3 regions of the Brevibacillus sp. AG162 genome follow, and region 2 is predicted to be linked to each of the others. Evidence: riboswitches for the same ligand, from Rfam matches in the RefSeq annotation. Region 2 holds a riboswitch; each other region holds the start of a gene.
The links. Region 2 has a riboswitch for S-adenosylmethionine ahead of metK (methionine adenosyltransferase). Riboswitches for the same ligand answer to the same signal wherever they lie in the genome.
Positions count from the first base shown of each region.

Region 1: linked by a shared signal. The riboswitch ahead of FB479_RS26215 (methionine ABC transporter ATP-binding protein) and the one ahead of metK (methionine adenosyltransferase) in region 2 are both predicted to bind S-adenosylmethionine.
Region 3: linked by a shared signal. The riboswitch ahead of FB479_RS26300 (homocysteine synthase) and the one ahead of metK (methionine adenosyltransferase) in region 2 are both predicted to bind S-adenosylmethionine.

Region 1 is NZ_VFNO01000012.1:59,937-63,100, reverse strand. Features, by position in the region: gene FB479_RS26225 (GerAB/ArcD/ProY family transporter) at 1-208, shown strand, start outside; gene FB479_RS26220 (Ger(x)C family spore germination protein) at 189-1,349, shown strand; SAM riboswitch class I at 1,468-1,584, shown strand; gene FB479_RS26215 (methionine ABC transporter ATP-binding protein) at 1,684-2,697, shown strand; gene FB479_RS26210 (methionine ABC transporter permease) at 2,698-3,164, shown strand, end outside.
Region 2 is NZ_VFNO01000004.1:440,453-443,616, reverse strand. Features, by position in the region: gene metK (methionine adenosyltransferase) at 135-1,340, opposite strand; SAM riboswitch class I at 1,473-1,574, opposite strand; gene FB479_RS15840 (S8 family peptidase) at 1,636-3,164, opposite strand, start outside.
Region 3 is NZ_VFNO01000012.1:77,558-80,721, reverse strand. Features, by position in the region: gene FB479_RS26305 (ArsR/SmtB family transcription factor) at 1-444, opposite strand, end outside; gene FB479_RS26300 (homocysteine synthase) at 601-1,905, opposite strand; SAM riboswitch class I at 1,997-2,103, opposite strand; gene FB479_RS26295 (rhodanese-like domain-containing protein) at 2,416-2,727, shown strand; gene FB479_RS26290 (SCO family protein) at 2,808-3,164, shown strand, end outside.

The DNA.
Region 1 (3,164 bases), on a different contig from region 2:
TATCTTGTATAGTATATTGCCGATCATATTCATATCTTCGCTGTTCATTGTCACTAGAGAGGAAATGAACACAATGAACGATATTTACGGCCAGATTGGGATGTATCTGGCTTATGCGTATCCTTATGTTCTTTACCTGTTGGTAGCTTGGAGGCAGGGGACAGGTGGAGTCAAGGAGGAATCTGCTGATGTATCGGTGCCAAAATAAGGGATGGTTGATCGAGAAGAGAGGGTTTACCCTTTTGCTTGTGCTCCTTTTTTCAGTTGCGGGGTGCTCTAATCAACAAATTTTTGATGAAACAGGTCTCGTAACCCTGGTTGGATACGACCTGACAAAAGATAGAAATATTCGGGCAACCATTGTAATGCCCTCCATTAATCCCGAGGCAAAAGAAAAAATGCAGATAATGTCTGATGTTGGAGAGACGAGCAAGGGCATAAGGGATAAGACAAACTTGCAGTCGGACAAACGTGTCTTGGCAGGCCAGTTGCGGGTAGCGCTCTATGGAAAGGATATGGCCAAGGCAGGAATCGGAAGCCTAATCGATACGCTGTACCGCGATCCATCGCTCTCAAGCAGAATCTTCCTTTGTGTGTACGAGGGGGAGACATATGAATTACTGACATATCCCTATAAATCACAGGGCAATATTGGAACGTACATGTATCGGATGATCGATCAAAATATCAAAGGTGAGAAAATCCCATCCTCAACGATTCATGAATTTATTCGAGCCTATTATGACGAGGGAATCGATTCGCAAATGCCCTATGTATCACGCAAAGGAGACGAAATTGTTATCAAAGGCGTGGCGTTGTTTAAAGGAGATAAATATATTGATTCGATTTCTCCCAGCGAAGCATTTATCTTAAAGCTGATTCGGGGCAAGTACAAGACGGGCAGCTATGAGATATCAGTCCCTGCTAAAACTTTTAATATGACTCCAAACAGCCCAGCGGGAGAAAAAGAAGAGGTGCAATTAGTCTTTGATACGATCAACAGCGAGTCAAAAGTCCAATTGGAACAGGTTGATCCACCAAAATTCAAAGTGAATATCCATCTAAAAGCCCGCATTTTGGAGCTGACCGTTCCGATTAAGCTGGATAATCCGAGGTTGATGAGGAAGATGGAGGAGGCCCTGGAGAAGGAATTAGTAAGACAAGCAAGGATAGTCATGAAAAAGCTCCAAGATTTGGAGGTCGACCCGACTGGCTTTGGCATTGTCTATAAGGCAAACGTGAGGGGAAAAGAGAAAATGGCTATGGATGAATGGAGAGAGAAGTACAAAAAGGCGAAGTTTGAATTTCAAGTAAAGGCGACAGTTACCCGTAATGGTGTAATGGACTAAGTGTGATACAAAAAAACTTTTCCTACTATTACTATTGACGTGATATTTTCAAAAAGGATATAATCCGTTTTGTATCATCATGAAAGAGAAAAAACGAACATAATATACGTAGATATCTTTCTTATCAAGAGAGGCGGAGGGACAGGCCCTATGAAGCCCGGCAGCCGGTTCATTTTCGAATGAACGTCGCGGTGCCAATTCCTACAGGATTGTTTGGATCTTGTGTAGATGAGAAGGGTGGATGCGAACGTATACATTGCGTTGCAGCCCCTTTTTCGTTTATGAAAAAGGGGTTTTCATATTTTATCAAGATTGTGGTCGGGAGGTGGATGCGTTGATCCAACTGCGTCATTTGCATAAAAGCTATCAAGTACAAGGTAAAACCATCCCAGCGTTAACGGGGATCGACCTTTCCATAGAGCAAGGTGAAATATACGGGATTATCGGACACTCTGGTGCAGGGAAAAGTACATTGATCCGGTGCATCAATTTGCTAGAGCGCCCAACTTCAGGGGAAGTTATTGTAGACGGCGTCGATTTAACAAAGCTGGATGAAGGCAAGCTGCAAGAAAAGCGCCGCGCAATCGGCATGATTTTTCAGCACTTCAACTTGCTGTCTTCTTCGACAGTCGGCGAAAATGTCGCGTTCCCGCTCAAGCTGGCAAAGCGTCCGAAGGCAGAAATTGATAAGAAAGTAAACGAGCTGCTGAAGCTGGTTGGGTTAGAGGCACATAAGGACAAATATCCGTCTCAGCTGTCTGGCGGACAGAAGCAGCGTGTCGGGATCGCCCGTGCGCTCGCGAATGATCCAAAAGTGCTGCTCTGTGACGAAGCTACCTCGGCTCTCGATCCGCAGACAACGAATTCCATTCTCGCACTCCTCTTGGATATCAACCGCAAGCTGGGCTTGACCATTGTGTTGATTACCCACGAGATGCACGTCATTCGCTCTATTTGTGATCGTGTCGGCGTGATTGATGGAGGAAAGATCGTCGAGTCGGGTAACGTACTGGATGTATTCCTTCGTCCGAAGCATCCAACGACACAGGAATTCGTGGAGCAAGTAGCGGATTCTACAGAGCTGCGCGAAGCAGTCGAGCACGAAAAGGCTTCGGGGAACCGCACGATTGCTCGTGTCACCTTCCTCGGAGAAAAAACGTACCAGCCGATCCTGTTCCAAACGATGCAAGAGACAGGTACGGTGTTCAGTATTTTGCAGGGAACGATCTCCCGTATGAAAGATACGCCGTATGGTCAGTTGGTGATCGAGCTGGAAGGCGATGTCGCACAGAATCAAAAGACCATTGAGACGCTGCGCCAACGTGGCTTGGAAGTAGAGGTGATATAAATGGACTGGACATTCGAAAATGTGGATTGGGCTGAAATCGGCGAAGGTACGATGGACACGCTCACGATGCTCGGCTTCTCCACTCTGTTTACCGTCCTGATTGGTTTGCCGTTGGGCATCATTCTGTTTTTGACTTCACGCGGACAGCTTCTGCAAAACCGCACTTTTTATACGATCGCATCATTCGTTGTCAACGTATTGCGTTCGGTACCGTTTATCATTTTGATGATCCTGCTGATTCCTGTGACGAAAATGATCGTAGGAACCTCACTCGGCGTACTGGGTGCCATTCCGCCGCTTGTATTTGGTGCCGCTCCGTTTTTCGCGCGTTTGGTGGAAACCTCGCTGCGTGAGATTGATAAAGGCGTGATTGAGGCCGCACAATCTATGGGGGCTTCCAATTGGCAGATCGTCTGGAATGTCCTTTTGCCAGAGTCTAGATCAGGCCTGATCGCGGGTATTACGAT
Region 2 (3,164 bases):
TACTTCCTCACTAGGAGATTCGACACAGTCATACAAATTCCTGTGCAACATTTGACCCAATAATTGGATGACTTAGCTCCTAACATGAAAAAGAGCCCAGTAGCAACACCAGGCTCTTTTTATGTCGTTGAATATTACAGTTGAGCAGCCTCTTGCTTCAGAACTTCTGCTTTGTCTGTTTGCTCCCAAGGAACATTCAGGTCATTGCGTCCGAAGTGGCCATATGCAGCTGTTTGTTTGTAGATAGGACGACGCAGGTCAAGCTGCTTGATGATACCAGCAGGACGCAGGTCGAAGTGTTTGCGAACCAATTTCACCAGATCTTCTTCGGAAATAGTGCCTGTACCGAATGTATCTACTGCGATGGAAACTGGTTGTGCTACACCAATTGCGTAAGCAACTTGCACTTCGCATTTGTCTGCGAGGCCAGCAGCCACGATGTTTTTCGCTACATAACGAGCTGCGTAAGCACCGGAACGGTCAACTTTTGTCGGATCTTTACCGGAGAACGCACCGCCGCCATGACGAGCATAACCGCCGTAAGTATCTACGATGATTTTGCGGCCAGTCAAGCCAGCATCCCCTTGTGGTCCGCCAATTACGAAACGGCCAGTTGGGTTGATGAAGTATTTGGTTTCAGCGTCCAACAGTTCAGCTGGAACAACTGGTTTGATTACGTGTTCAACCAGATCTTGCTTGATTTGCTCCAAAGTTGTTTCAGGAGCATGTTGGGTAGAAATAACGATGGTATCGATACGAACTGGTTTGTCGCCATCGTACTCAACAGTTACTTGTGTTTTTCCGTCAGGACGGAGGTAACCAAGTGTTCCGTTTTTACGTACTTCAGTCAAACGACGAGCCAATTGGTGGGACATGCTGATCGGAAGTGGCATCAGCTCAGGTGTTTCATTGCAAGCAAAACCAAACATCAAACCTTGGTCACCAGCACCAATTGCTTCGATCTCAGCGTCAGTCATTTTGCCTTCGCGTGCTTCCAATGCTTGGTCTACACCAAGTGCAATGTCAGCGGACTGCTCGCCAATTGCAGTAATAACACCGCAAGTGTCAGCGTCAAAACCGAATTTTGCACGGTCATAACCGATTTCACGAATGGTTTCACGAACGAGCTTTTGGATATCCACATAAGTGTTTGTAGTGATTTCACCTGCTACGAGAACCAAACCAGTAGTTACGGAAGTTTCGCAAGCTACGCGAGCGTTTGGATCTTTGGACAGGATCGCATCCAAGATGGAGTCGGAAATTTGGTCACAAATTTTATCCGGATGTCCTTCAGTTACAGATTCGGATGTAAACAGACGACGACCTTTTTGCAAAGCCATGAGAAAATACCTCCTTTGACCTCATACAAATAGTGTGGTAGCCGAGTCAGGATTTTATCTACGAAAACGCAAATAAAAAACCTTTTCCATTTTTAGGAGGAAAAGGTTTGAGCGTTTTTTGCTTCCTTCATCCTCTTATCGGCCAGAACAGATGTCCGTTCTGCTGGTTAGCACCGCTCGAGATCGGTTGCCGGGCTTCATAGGGCCAGTCCCTCCGCCTGCTCTGGATAAGAGTATCCATTACGGATAATAGAATAATTGTTTTTTTCAGAGATGTCAATAGGAAAAATTTTACTTATAATTGATAAGCTTTGGAAAGTACCACAACTACCTCGGCGCGAGTTGCCCTTCCATTCGGTTTAAAGGAAGATCCGTACCCACTGAGCCAATTTTTAGATGTCAAAGCCTCAATGGCAGGAGAAGCCCAATGACTCGTTGGCACATCCTGATAATTCGAGGTACCACGGTTATACATCAAAACATCACGTGCCCGCGCGATCATTACCGCCATCTCTGCACGCGATATCGGCTGATCCGGCTTCATTTCATTCTTCGGGTACCCTTTCAATATTCCTAACTGATAGGCTACACCTAGATTGTGATACGCCCAGTGCCGCTTTGGCATATCCCGGAAGGCCGTTTTTCCTGTGTAGGTAGTCGCTACCTTGGAACCGGTCGCACGCATCGATTTAAGCAGCATCGTCGCAAACTCTGCACGGGTCACTGCCTGATTCGGCTTGAACGACGCATCATTAAATCCATTTACTATACCGCGAGAGCTTAGTCTGACGATCTCTGAGCGCGCCCAGTGGTCCGAAATATCGCGATACCCAGCTACCAATTTCTGCTGCGTCACCGTGAGTCGGTACGAATCATATTTGAACGCAGTACCGCTATTGAGGCGTACATAGTATTTTCCCGGCTGCAAGCGCACCCCGATAATGTCCTTCCCACTATTGGAAAGCTCGGCTACCTCATTCGTCGAAGCAAGTGCATAGTTCATGTTTCGATCACTGTAGAGTGCGAAACGAAAGCCACTCTCCACAGGAATATACGGCGCTCGGAATGTCACGTATGATTCGCTATTGACAGTAAATTGGAACCAGTCGGAATCAGTTGCTGTCGGAATTGTTCCTGACATCACTGTCCCACCGCTTAACGGAGACGCTTTTTGATAGGTATCATTCGGCTCATTGAAATCTTTTTTAACTGGCGTGTATCCCAAATCCAGCTGGTATTCGCCATTGACTGCATTCCGCGAATACTCGCTCACACGGATGTAATATTTACCCGGGGAAACCTCTTTACTAACCCGCTCTGTCGGATTGTCCTTTGTCCCATTATCGTATAGAGGATCCCAGACTACTGATTTCTGGCCGGGCGCTTGTTTACCAAGACCCAGCAACAAATCCACTCGCTTGTTGTCAGGGCTAACAGAAACATCTAAATGCCCGTACTCACGAACGTAGTAGGAGAACCAATCCTGATCGCCTTCATCATGAAAATTGCCTGTCACACTGATTTGGTTCCCTACAAGCGGTCTGGCCGTTTCTTGTGTATCGTTCGGTTCATTTCGGTCAGGATTGATCAAAAATTTACTCGTCAACACGTATGTAAAAGCGTTGTTGACGCCTCCACTGCGCATTAAGCGGATGTTCATTCTTCCTGCCTTGACCGGAACCGTTATCGTATCGCCATTCCCGAAGTACTGTGTAATCGGTTGACGATTCTCAGGGTAAAAGGTAGCAGCCATCGCCGAAGAAATACCCGATGTCACTGTAGCCGTAAAGCTGACCTTTCCATCGTAAGGGATGTCCATCTTTA
Region 3 (3,164 bases), on a different contig from region 2:
ATGTCCGATATACGATTCAAAAAAGAGGTGCGCGCGGCACGCTTTCTGCAAAGCGGCGCAAGCGTCTTTGCTTCCTCGTGCAGCATTCCGCCGTGCATCCTGCATGTTTTCACCTAGATAAGGGAGGGCCTCGTATCGGAGCTGTTCTGTTGAGAGCTCTCTGACATACGAGAGAAAGGAATCCAGATCAGCGAAAGGGCAAAGATCGAGCAGTTGCAAAAGCGTCTTCCACGTATTGTGCTCCTTCGCATAGTCGACCTCTTGCCGTACAGAAGGGGACAGCTCGTCCAACAGTTGACGCCAGTAGGCAGGAGGGTGTTCCATCGTGTGATGCAATTGATCGTAGGTAGCGGCAGCGATTCCCAAGGAAGCTTCGAATAAAGGAGAGTACGTGACCTCCACCCGATAAGTTGTTCGTTCACTGCCAATGTTCAAAATTTTCATGTGACCATCCTTCCAAAATTTGTACATGATTATGTATTTTATAAATTCCGAATGTAAAATTCAATATTTTTCGAACGAAAATAGAAAAGGAAAAGAAGAATCACCAATCTCTATCCGAAGAGATCACGTGATTCTTCTGTCCTGTCAAAGGTATGGCTAGCCTACCGTGGATAATTTCGACGCACGCTGCAGCGCTTGCTCCAAATCAGAAATGATATCGTCGATCGACTCTGTGCCGACGGAGAGGCGAATAAGTCCCGGGGTCACTCCGGCGGCTGCCTGCTCTTCTTCCGTCATCTGCTGATGTGTTGTGCTCGCTGGATGAATGATGAGTGACTTGGAGTCCCCTACATTTGCGAGATGGGAGAACAGCTTCACTGACTCGATCAATGTTTTTCCTGCCTCAACGCCACCGCGAATTCCAAATGTCAGGATCGCGCCAGCACCTTTTGGAAAATATTTTTGTGCCAATTCATGCTGAGAGTCTGATTCCAGTCCCGGATAATTCACCCACTCTACAGCAGAGTGATTGGCGAGGAACTGGGCTACTGCCAAGGCGTTCTGGCTATGCCGCTCGATGCGCAGATGCAAGGTTTCTAATCCTTGCAGGAACAAGAACGAGTTGATCGGAGCGACGGCAGCGCCGATATCGCGCTGGAGCTGGACGCGTGCCTTGATAATATAGGCGAGTGGACCAACAGCTTCTGTATAGACGACACCATGGTAGCTTGGATCTGGTGTAGTCAAGCCAGGGAATTTCCCGTTGTTCCAGTCGAATTTTCCTGAGTCTACGATGATACCGCCAATGGCTGTTCCGTGGCCGCCGATGAATTTGGTGGTGGAGTGCACGACAATATCGGCCCCGTGCTCAAAAGGACGGCACAAAATCGGAGTCGCGAAGGTGTTGTCTACGATTAAAGGTACGCCATTTTCGTGGGCAATATCGGCGATGGCCTCAATATCGGCGACATCAATGCGCGGATTGCCGATTGTCTCGCAAAACACGGCTTTTGTCTTTTCATTGATAGAGGCACGGAAATTTTCCGGATTGGATTGATCAGCAAAATGAACCTTGATACCGAGGCGGGGAAGCGTGTGAGCGAACAGGTTGTAGGTACCGCCGTAGAGGCTGCTGGAAGCAACAATCTCGTCTCCTGCATGCGCAATATTCAAGATGGCGAATGTAATGGCAGCTTGCCCGGATGCGGTCGCGAGTGCACCAACACCACCTTCGAGCAGGGCAACACGCTTCTCAAACACATCCTGCGTCGGATTCATGATGCGTGTATAGATATTCCCAAACTCTTTTAAGCCAAACAGATTCGCTGCATGCTCTGTATCGCGGAAAACATAGGAGGTCGTCTGATAGATCGGAACAGCACGTGAGCCTGTTACAGGGTCAACCTCCTGCCCGCCGTGAACCGCAAGTGTTTCTGGCTTCCATTGTTGTTGATCGGACATGTCCATCTCTCCTTTTACTATGGAAATCGGCTAATAAAAAAACGGAGCATTCTCCTGAGAAGAAGAAGGGCTCCGATCATGCACGGGCTTTTGTTCATCTCTCAGAATCACTGGATTCTGCAGGAATTGGCACCATGCAGCTAGTTTGCTGGTTGCCGGGTTTCGTAGGGCCTGTCCCTCCACCGCTCTTGATGATAATGATTGTTGTCGTAATTGTATGAAAATAAAACCTCGCTGTCAATGTGAAATATACAGTTATCGGGGAGGATTTTGTGTATATATGGATGAAAGGTGTTCACTCATGCCATTAATTTGTAACGGTTTTGTCTCAAGCTGTTCACATCCCGTGTGGCTACTGCCGCAGCGAAATGGGAGATAATGGTAGAAAATAGGGAGCAAGAGCGCATAGGTGAAGCCAGGTGCTCTTCGCGTTAGAAAAGTAAAAAAGCGTGTGATATCATGGAGGTGGTTACAACTGATCTGATCGTACATATAGGAGGATAAATAGCGATGAGCCATGGAGTAAAAGAAATTACACCACAAGAGCTGTTGGAAAAGCTGGAAGCCAAAGAGGAACTGCAAGTCATTGATGTACGCGAAGTCGATGAGTGGAATGCAGGTCACATCAAAGAGGCAAAGCTGATCCCACTCGGCTTTTTGCCGCACCGTATCGATGAGCTGGATAAGAACATTCCGATTGTGATGGTTTGCCGCAGTGGTGCCAGAAGCAATACAGCTACAGAGTATTTGAGTGCACAAGGGTATGACGTGGCGAATATGGTTGGCGGCATGCTCGCATGGCCAGGTGAAGTGGAACAGTAAGATGGTAAAGAAACAGTGTGAATGCCTCCCGCGTGAATCAGGAGGCATCACGCATGGGACAAGCAGGGAGGAAGCAACCCATGAGTGAAGGAACACAATTGCAGCAGGAATCTGCGATGAAGAAACATTGGTTTCCTGTATTAGCTGGTATTATCATTTTGGCTATCGTCGGAGTATTTGGTTATAAGTACATGACACAAGAAAAGATCGAAGTGTTGAAGCCCATCGCAGACTTCACCTTGGACAACAGTGACGGAACAACCTATACATTTAATGAAAGTGCTGGCAAGGTAAGACTGGTGGAGTTTATGTTTACCAAGTGCCCGGATATTTGTCCGGCTACCACGTACAACATGGCCAAGCTGCAAGATCAGTTAAAAGAAAAGGGACTGTTTGGAGACAAAGTAGAGTTTATCTCCATTTCCTTTGACCCTGAT